3 regions of the Streptomyces sp. NPDC059851 genome follow, and region 1 is predicted to be linked to each of the others. Evidence: riboswitches for the same ligand, from Rfam matches in the RefSeq annotation. Region 1 holds a riboswitch; each other region holds the start of a gene.

Region 1 (3,265 bases):
AGCCCCTTCAGGGTGAGTGTCAGTGCGGCCACGGCCGCGAGCAGGGCCGCCGAGGCGGCGAGGAATCGCCATGACAGCGTCGCCTCGGGGACGAGCACCCGCAGCGCGCCGTCGTAGCCGCGCCCGGCCAGGCCCGACTGGAGCCGCGCCGCGCGGTCGAAGGCCCGTACGAACGAGGTGGAGGCGAGCCCCGCCACCGAGCGCCAGGCCGCCGCCCGGCCCGCGTGCCCCAGACGGGCGGCCTGCGCGCGCCGCACCTGGGCGAGGGAGTCGAGCAGCAGGAACCCGATCCGGTACATGACCAGCGCCACGTCCACCACCGGCGCCGGCACCCCGGCCCGGGCCAGCCGGGGCAGCACGTCCGACACCGGTGTGGTGAACGCGAACAGCAGGACTCCGAGCGAGGCCGCCGACGTGCGCAGCAGGAGCTCGGTGGCGAGCCGCGGCCCGTCCGGGGCCAGGGAGACCGGGCCCGCCGGGCCGCCGACCGCGACCAGCAGCGGCAGCGCCCCGGTGAAGCAGAACCCCAGCGGGATCCGGAAGGCCCGCCACAGTTGCCGCCCGGCGACCCCGGCCGGCCCGAGGAGCACGGCGAGGGTCGCGGCAGCCACGAGCGGCCCGCCGGGCCAGGCCGGCAGGCACAGGGCACTGACCGTCAGACCCAGTCCGAGCAGTGCCTTCTCCAACGGATGCCGGCCCCGCCAGCGGCTGCCGTGCGCAGCCACGTCGATGGGCAGCACGCTACGACTCCGAGGCGGGCGCCGCTGCGGGTGTGGATGCGGACGTGGATGCGGAGGCCCGTGCCGGTGCGGTGTCGGCGGAGGGCGTGCCCGCGGCCGCGGCCGCCGCACCCTGGCGACGGCCCCGTCGGACCCCGAAGTAGTACGCGAGCACGCCCGCGCCCAGCGCCGCCTGGAGGGCGAACAGGGCCGACTCGACCTCCCCGGACGGGGGCTCGTACAGCGGGGAGAACCAGGGCTCGTAATCCGGCTTCAGCTCGCTGATGGCCGCCTCCGCCTGCGCGTCGGCACCCGCGAACGGCTCCTCCTTGCCCTCGCCGAGGCCCAGGGCGAGCGGCAGCACGGCCAGCGCCGCCACCAGGAGCAGCAGCAGACCGTTGATCTTCGTGTTCCGGCTCGGGTTCATGGGCGTCACACCGCCGTCTTCTGCTCGGAGCGGCCGGCGAGCTTCGCGACGCCCAGCCGGACCAGGTCGGACTTGCTGGACTGCATCAGCAGCCGCATCACCAGGACCGTCAGCAGGCCCTCGCTCACGGCGAGCGGGATCTGGGTGACCGCGAAGATGCCGCCGAACTTCGCGAGCCCACCGAAGAAGCCCGTAGCCGGGTCCGGGAAGGCCAGCGCCAGCTGCACGGAGGTCACGCAGTAGGTGACGAGGTCGGCGAAGAAGGCGCCGAAGAACACCGACACCATCAGCGGGGCGTTGAGCCGCCGCAGCAGCAGGTAGATGCAGTACCCGGACCACGGCCCGGCGATGGCCATCGAGAAGACGTTGGCGCCGAGGGTGGTCAGTCCGCCGTGCGCGAGCAGCAGCGCCTGGAAGAGGAGGGTGATCGTGCCGAGCACCGCCATGATCGGCGGCCGGAACAGGATCGCACCGAGCCCGGTCCCGGTGGGGTGTGAGCAGCTGCCCGTCACCGACGGGATCTTCAGCGCGGACAGGACGAAGGTGAACGCTCCGGACGCGCCGAGCAGGAGGGTGCTCTCCGGGTTGGCCTTCACCTCGCGGGTGAGGGCCCGTACCCCGTGGACGACGAAGGGAGCGGACGCGGCGCCCCAGGCGGCCGCGTGCAAAGGGGGCAAGAACCCCTCGGCTATATGCATGAGTGGGAGACCTCTCCAGCACCTCGTGGATGGACAACGCGCCTTGGCCGGTCTCCTGGCTCACGGGTACTGATGCCCTGGCTCCGCCTTCCCGGGCGGTGCGGGTCCCTCCCCGCGCTGCCCAGTGGCTTTCCCGCAGGAGTGGAGCCGGACTTCCCGTTCACAGTGGCGAGGGCCGCACCGGTCTTCCACCGGTTTCCCGTACACCAAGGCGTGATGACCCTAATCCGCTCCATGGATCCCTAACAACCCGGATCCGCACCGGCCCTTGGGCCCGGGGATTCCGCTTCACGCCCGTGGTGGGCCGACGCGCCCCCGGTGCGCGGGCGAAACGGTGGCAGGGCCAAGGAACTTCCTGCACGGAGCGACTGGTAGCGGGGCCCGGCGCGTGCTGCGGCGCCCTTCCGTTCCTGTGCTCCAACCGGCGCCGCCGGGGAGCGCGCAGTGGGCGGCCGGGAGGGGCGGCCCCCGGACGGGCGCCCCCGGACGGGCGCCTTCCGGTCGCCGGACGGCCCGGCTGGCCCGCAGGCTGGGAAGGTGGCCGACGAACACGACACCGCAACACCGCAGCCGGGGGCGAACGCCGGGGCGTTCGACTACTCCGACCTCACCGCCGTCTACGTCAACTGCACGCTCAAGCGCTCGCCGGAGACCAGCAACACGGAAGGCCTGATCGTGCGGAGCCGCGCGGTCATGGAGGCGGCCGGCGCCCGGACCTCGCTGATCCGCGCCGTCGACCACGACATCGCCACCGGGGTCTGGCCGGACATGACCGAGCACGGGTGGGAAACCGACCAGTGGCCCGTCCTGTACAGCCAGATCATGGCCGCCGACATCCTCGTGCTGTGCGGGCCCATCTGGCTCGGCGACAACAGCTCCGTGATGAAGCAGGTCATCGAGCGGCTCTACGCCTGCTCGTCGCTCCTGAACGAGCAGGGCCAGTACGCCTACTACGGGCGCGTCGGCGGGGCGCTGATCACGGGCAACGAGGACGGCGTGAAGCACTGCGCCATGAACGTCCTCTACAGCCTCCAGCACCTCGGGTACACCATCCCGCCACAGGCCGACGCCGGCTGGATCGGCGAGGCGGGGCCCGGCCCCTCGTACCTCGACCCGGGCTCGGGCGGCCCGGAGAACGACTTCACCAACCGGAACACGGCGTTCATGTCGTGGAACCTGATGCACCTGGCCGCCCTGCTCAAGCGCTCCGGCGGCGTCCCCGCCCACGGCAACCAGCGCTCGGCATGGGACGCCGGCTGCCGCTTCGACTTCCCCAACCCCGAACACCGCTGACGCCCCGGACCCCGGCGGCCCGACCGGGCGGACGGGTGCCCGGGACGGCGGCGCGGGCGGGCGGCCCCGGGCACCAGCGGACGGAGGGTCAGCCGCAGCACACGTTCCGGTGCGCGACGTCCAGCACG
Region 2 (3,265 bases), on a different contig from region 1:
GTACGCCGACGGCCTTCAGACGGTCCGCCAACCCGGCGGCGTGCAGGGCGTGTTCGGCAGGCAGTTCGACGACCCGCCAGGCGCGCGTACCGGCGGCGCGAACCGCGTCGAGGAAGTACCGTGCGGCGGCCACGGCAGCGCGCGGCACATCGGCCGCGGACACGAGCACCGCCCGCTCCGCAACGCCCGCCGAACCGTCGGCACCACCAGGCGTCGGACCGTCCGCGGCCGCGTCGACAGGGGCCGGGACGGCAGTCGGTGCGGCCGGGGAGGTCGCGACGTACAGGAGGGCGTGTTCGGCGTCGCGGGCGACGACGGTGACGTCCGCATCCAATGAGGCCACGTCGCCGCGGCCGTCGTCGAGGGCGAACAGGAAGCGGCCCGACAGGGCTGCCGTGTCGGGGTCGGCGCACAAAAGCCGGTCCAGTTCGGCCACCCACGGGGCCACGTCGGGCAGGCCGCGGCCGTCCAGGCCGGTCAGCGGCGAGGCGACGACGTTGCGGACCCGCTCGTGGGTGGGGGTGGGCAGCAGCCCGGCCCGGTCCAGTACCTCGGCCAGTTCGCCGCCGCAGCTCGCGCCTAGCCCGCGGAGTTGGGCGTTGCCGCGCGAGGTGAGGTCGATGTGCCCGTCGCCGAGCCGGTCGGCGGCGTCGGCGAGCAGCCGGGCCGCTTCCTCGCCGAGCATCCCGCCGGGGATCCGCACCCGGGCCAGGTACCCGTCGTCGGCCGCGTGGAGGCGCAGTGCGCCGGGGCAGGCGTCACCGCGCTCCCGTATGACGGGTTCGTCCCGTGCTGCGGGGGCGGAGGGGGGTGTGGGCATGGCGGCGAGCATACCCACGAATCCGGACCCTCGACCTGTGGCCGTCACCACCCCCGACCTGCGGCCACCACCGCCTCCTCCCAGCACCCCCACCCGGCCACGGCCCGGCCACGGCCCGTCTCCAGCCGCCGCCCCGCCACGTGCCCGCCGCGCCCCCGCCTCCGCACTCCGGCGCACCGCCGCCGCGCACTTCGCGGTACGACCGCGCACGCCCGCCCCACGCCCCGCCGCACAACCGCACACGCACGACCGCGCACGCCCCGCCGGAGTCCCCCGCGCCCCCGCCCACCAGGGGCGGTACCGGCTCATGGGCCTCTCCCGCCCCGCCTGGCGCCGGCGCCGCGACCCCCACTCCCCGGCCGGGGCAGCGGCACCTAAGATGACCTTCGGCGTGCCATTCGGCCCGCTCATCGCCGAGGACGGCGACATGGGAGGAAGCCCGGTGCGATTCCGGCGCGGTCCCGCCACTGTGAACCCGGCAGAGCAGCCGCCGACCCGGGTGAGTCAGGAACTCCCGCCGTCCTCACTGCCCGGGGCGCGGAAACCCCGAGGAAGGCCTGCCGCCGCATGATCCTGCTGCTGTCGACGTCCGACACCGATCTGCTCAGCGCCCGAGCGGCCGCGGACGGCCCGGTGCCGTACCGGTTCGCGAACCCCTCCCGCCTTCCCCTCGACGACCTCCCCGGCCTCCTCGACGGCGTCGACCTGGTCGTCGTGCGCCTCCTCGGCGGTCTGCGCGCCTGGCAGGACGGCCTGGACCTGCTGCTGGCCCCCGAGCAGACCCGCCCCGTCGTCGTGCTGACCGGCGAACAGGCCCCGGACGCACAGCTGATGGAGGCGTCGACGGTCCCGATCGGCATCGCGGCCGAGGCGCACGCCTACCTGGCGCACGGCGGCCCCGCCAACCTGGAGCAGCTGGCCCGCTTCCTGTCCGACACCGTCCTGCTCACCGGGCACGGCTTCGAGCCGCCCGCCGCCGCCCCCACCTGGGGCGCCCTGGAACGCCCGGAGCCGGCGGCAGCGGCGTCCACCGCCGCGGCCGGCCCGCGGATCGCAGTGCTCTACTACCGTGCCCACCAGATGAGCGGCAACACGGCCTTCGTGCACGCGCTGTGCGACGCGATCGAGGCGGCGGGCGGATCCCCGATGCCGCTGTACGTGTCCTCCCTGCGCACCCCGGAGCCGGAGCTGCTGACCGCCCTGGAGGCGGCCGACGCGGTGATCACCACCGTGCTCGCAGCCGGCGGCACCCGCCCCGCGACCGCCTCCGCCGGCGGCGACGACGAGTCCTGGGACGCGGGCGCGCTCGCCCGGCTGGGCGTGCCGGTCCTGCAGGCCCTGTGCCTGACCGGGTCGCGCAGCGCCTGGGAGGAGAACGACGAGGGCCTGTCGCCGCTCGACGCCGCGACGCAGGTCGCCGTGCCCGAGTTCGACGGACGCCTGATCACCGTCCCGTTCTCGTTCAAGGAGTTCGACGAGGACGGTCTGCCCGCCTACGTGGCGGACCCCGAGCGGGCAGCCCGCGTCGCGGGGATCGCCGTACGCCACGCCCGGCTCCGGCACATCGCCCGCGGCGACAAGAAGATCGCGCTGGTCCTGTCCGCCTACCCGACGAAGCACTCGCGGATCGGCAACGCGGTCGGCCTCGACACCCCGGCCAGCGCGATGGTGCTGCTGCGCGCCCTCCTGGACGCCGGCTACGACTTCGGCCCCGCCGAGGAGATCCCGGGCCTGCTGTCCGGTGACGGCGACGAGCTGATCCGCGCCCTGATCGAGGCCGGCGGCCACGACCAGGACTGGCTGACCGAGGAGCAGCTCGCCCGCAACCCGGTCCGGATCCCGGCCGCCGACTACCGGCGGTGGTTCGCCGAACTGCCGGCCGAGCTGCGCGAGCAGGTCGAGGAGCACTGGGGTCCGGCGCCCGGTGAGATGTTCGTGGACCGCTCGCAGAACCCGGAGGGCGACATCGTCCTCGCCGCCCTGCGCCGCGGGAACCTGCTGGTCCTGATCCAGCCGCCCCGCGGGTTCGGGGAGAACCCGATCGCGATCTACCACGACCCGGACCTGCCCCCCTCGCACCACTACCTGGCCGCGTACCGGTGGATCCAGGCCCGTGCCGAGGACGGCGGTTTCGGCGCCGACGCGATGATCCACCTGGGCAAGCACGGCAACCTGGAGTGGCTGCCGGGCAAGAACGCCGGCCTGTCGGCGGCGTGCGCGCCCGACGCCGCGCTCGGCGACCTGCCGCTCGTCTACCCGTTCCTGGTCAACGACCCGGGCGAGGGCACCCAGGCCAAGCGCCGCGTGCACGCCACCCTGGTCGACCACCTGGTGCCGCCGATGGCGCGTGCGGAGTCGTACGGCGACATCGCCCGCCTGGAGCAGCACCTGGACGAGTACGCCCAGATCAGCTCCATGGACCCGGCGAAGCTCCCCGCGATCCGG
Region 3 (3,265 bases), on a different contig from region 1:
CGGGGCGGCGGTGTCCTGGCCCTCCTTGCCGCCCGAGCCGGGGAAGCCTCCGAGGTAGGCGAGGCCGCCGCCCGCGACGCACGCGGCGAGCACCGCCCCGCCGACCGCGCGGCGGCGGCTGCGCCGGCGCTTGCGCAGCAGGCTGCGGCCGCCGACCGTGGCCGGGTCGGGCTCCGCGAGGCCGCCGTTCGCGGAGACGGTGGGCGTCAGCTGCGTGGCGGCGTCGGCCAGCTCCGTGTCGCCGCCCCCCGGGATGCCGAAGCCCGGCCCGCCGGGGCCCGTGCTGCCGAAACCTGCGCCGGCGCCCGTGCCACCGTCGCCGCCCGGGTAGGCCGGGTAGGCCGCGCCAGCGGGGGCGAAGCCGCCCGTCGCGGCAGCCGCCGACCGTACGCTGTCCAGCAGGACCGCCGAGACCGGCACCAGGGCCAGGCCCGCCAGCAGTCCCTCCGCCGGGAGCAGCCCGCCCCACAGCCCCGCGCACCGCATGCACTCCCGGGCGTGCCGGGCTATTCGCTTGCGCCACAGCGTGGACGGAAGCCCGTCCCAGCCGGCCGTCACCGACTGGAGCATCTCGCACGGAGGGTGCGCCTCAAGCGCCCGCTCCACCACCCGGGCCGACTCCAGCTGTGCCTTCATCCGCTGGACCCGCACCGCCGTGTGCTGGGGGGACAGCTCCAGCGCCGCGGCCACCTCGGCCCGCGTCAGCTCACCCGCGCACTCCAGCCACCAGAGCGACAGCAGCGCCCGGTCGTCGGGCTCCAGCCAGCGGGTGGCACGGGCCGTCTCGCGTCGCTGGCCCTCCAGCTGGAGCCGCACGACGGTCAGGTCCACGAAGTCGGCCCCCGGGTCGGCGAGTTCCCAGGCCGCCTCCAGGCCGCTCTCGCCGGGAGCGGTGCGGCGGGCCTGCCAGTACGCCCGTACGCGGTTCATCGCGATCGCCACCAGCCAGGACCGGAAGCTGTCGTCCGAGCGGAGGGTGCCCAGACCGTCGAGTGCGCGGAGCATCGTGTCCTGCACGACGTCGTCCACGTCGACTGACCCGTTCAGAGCACGCCCGACGACGTTGTAGACGAGCGGCAGGTAGGTGCCGACCAGCTCGTCCTGCGCGCGGGGATCGCCCGCGCGGGCGGCCGCGACCAGCTCTGCCGTGTGCTGTGTAGTCATATGAGGTTCCCTGTCCGTACCGGCGGTCGATGATGCCCGATACCTGGGAGACCGTCGAGCGGTGACCGGATAACAGTTATTCGGAGGAGATCTTCGAAAACAGGTCCGGGGCGTCCCGCCCTCGCCGGACACCGCCCACATCCACCGGCCTGGTGGGGGCCCGCTGACCGGAGCCGAGGCCCTGATCCCCCGCGGCGCCACCAGCGGGATCCACCAGAGCCCTGTCGGCGGGCAGCGGTGGGGCGGTCGTGCCCGCCGCCGAGGCCGTCGCCCCGGGGCAGGGAAGTGGGCCGTGACGCCGCTCCTGCGGACACGCACCCTTAATCGAGTGGATCTTCTCGCCGCGCCATGGCATGGTTGTCCTCACCAAAGGGGTGTAGCTCAGCTGGCCAGAGCGTCGGTCTCCAAAACCGAATGCCGCAGGTTCGAATCCTGTCGCCCCTGCTGTGGCGAAGGCCCGGGTCGGGTAGGTGGACCTGGGCCTTCCGCATTCCACTGCGCAGTGGCGTTGGTCAGGACCCGCCGGCGTTCCGTCGGCACTGCCCGCCCCCACCACCCACGTTCCCCCCAAATGATCTAGGCGTCCGATGGGCCGGGCGGTGGGTCGTCTCCGGGAGGGGCGGCGGCCGCATCGGCCGGTCGTGGCGGTCTGGCAAACTGGTGTGGACCAACTCGGCGGTGCAGGACAGGAAACCGGTGCGAATCCGGTGCGGTCCCGCCACTGTGACCGGCCCCCTCGCGGAGCCGGGAGCCAGATACTGACGTGCCGCCTCTTCACGTCGACCAGGGGACGAGGATCCCCCGGAGAGGCTTCGCCATGTCGCGTTCCCGCGCCCTGCTGCGCGCACTTGCCCCGCTTCCCCTCCTGATACCGCTCGCCGCGTGCGACGGGCCCGGTGGGCCCGGCGGGCCGGGGCCGGGTACGGCCGCGGGGGAGGCCGCCGCGCCCGGGTTCCCGTACACCGCCACGAACTGCGGGGTCAGCAGCACCTACCAGGCCCCGCCGCAGCGGGCCGTCACCATGAACCAGCACGCCACGGAACTGCTGCTCGCCCTCGGCCTGCAGGACCGGATGGCGGGCACCGCCTACCTCGACGACGCCGTGCTGCCCGCCTACCGGCCCGCGTACGACCGGATCAAGGTGCTGGCCGAGGAGTACCCGTCCAAGGAGGTGCTCCTCGGTGCCAACCCGGACTTCGTCTACGGCGGTTACACCAGCGCCTTCGACAAGGCGCAGGGACGCGACCGCGAGACGCTCGCCAAGGCGGGCATCAACACCCGGCTCAACGTGGAGTACTGCACCGGTGGTCCGGTGGGCCTGGACCAGCTGAAGACCGAGATCACCGAGCTCGCCCGCACCTTCGGCGTCCCCGAGCGGGGCGAACGGCTCATTGCGGAGGAGCAGCGCCGTATCGGAGCCGTCACCGACCGGGTGAAGGACCGGGCCCGGCCCACCGTCTTCGTCTACGACTCAGGCGAGGACAGTGCCTTCACCTCGGGCGGCCACGGCATCGGCAACGAGATCGTCTCCCTCGCGGGCGGGACGAACACCTTCGCCGACCTCAAGGACACCTTCGGCGACGTGTCGTGGGAGAAGGTCATCGAGCGCAAGCCCGAGGTCGTCCTCATCTACGACTACGGCGGCACCACCGTCGAAGCCAAGAAGCAGCGCCTGTTGAACGATCCGGCGCTCGCGGAGGTTCCCGCGGTCAAGAACCGGCGGTTCGCGGTGCTGCCGCTGTCCTCGGCCGTCCTCGGCGTGCGCGTCGCCGACGCCGTCGAGGCACTGGGACGCCAGCTCCACCCCGACGCCCCGTGACCCGGCCCGGGACGAGGGGGACCCGCCGCGGCGCGCGCCCGCCCGTCGCCCTGGTCCTGCTCCTCCTCGCCGCCGCACTCCTCGCGTCCGCCGTGGCGGGGCTCGCCCTGGGGCCGGTCCGGATCGCTCCCGGCCAGGTACTCGACCTCGTGCTCCGCGGACCGGGGCCGGGCGGCGGGGCGTTCGCCTCCATCGTGTGGGACGTGCGGATGCCGCGGGTGCTCCTCGGCGCCGTCGTCGGAGGCGGGCTCGCGGTGGCCGGCACGGTCCTGCAGGCCCTCG

What was found. Region 1 has a riboswitch for cobalamin ahead of ACFV7Q_RS28890 (energy-coupling factor ABC transporter permease). Riboswitches for the same ligand answer to the same signal wherever they lie in the genome.
Region 2: linked by a shared signal. The riboswitch ahead of cobN (cobaltochelatase subunit CobN) and the one ahead of ACFV7Q_RS28890 (energy-coupling factor ABC transporter permease) in region 1 are both predicted to bind cobalamin.
Region 3: linked by a shared signal. The riboswitch ahead of ACFV7Q_RS01765 (ABC transporter substrate-binding protein) and the one ahead of ACFV7Q_RS28890 (energy-coupling factor ABC transporter permease) in region 1 are both predicted to bind cobalamin.

What each region holds. Positions count from the first base shown of each region.
Region 1 is NZ_JBHWJJ010000110.1:17,287-20,551, reverse strand. It holds gene cbiQ (cobalt ECF transporter T component CbiQ) at 1-740, opposite strand, end outside; gene ACFV7Q_RS28895 (energy-coupling factor ABC transporter substrate-binding protein) at 742-1,146, opposite strand; gene ACFV7Q_RS28890 (energy-coupling factor ABC transporter permease) at 1,152-1,844, opposite strand; cobalamin riboswitch at 1,872-2,070, opposite strand; gene ACFV7Q_RS28885 (flavodoxin family protein) at 2,382-3,137, shown strand; gene ACFV7Q_RS28880 (hypothetical protein) at 3,226-3,265, opposite strand, start outside.
Region 2 is NZ_JBHWJJ010000077.1:15,999-19,263, reverse strand. It holds gene cobG (precorrin-3B synthase) at 1-820, opposite strand, end outside; cobalamin riboswitch at 1,193-1,355, shown strand; gene cobN (cobaltochelatase subunit CobN) at 1,388-3,265, shown strand, end outside.
Region 3 is NZ_JBHWJJ010000004.1:1,653-4,917, reverse strand. It holds gene ACFV7Q_RS01775 (sigma-70 family RNA polymerase sigma factor) at 1-1,164, opposite strand, end outside; tRNA gene ACFV7Q_RS01770 (tRNA-Trp) at 1,535-1,608, shown strand; cobalamin riboswitch at 1,810-1,946, shown strand; gene ACFV7Q_RS01765 (ABC transporter substrate-binding protein) at 1,982-2,983, shown strand; gene ACFV7Q_RS01760 (FecCD family ABC transporter permease) at 2,980-3,265, shown strand, end outside.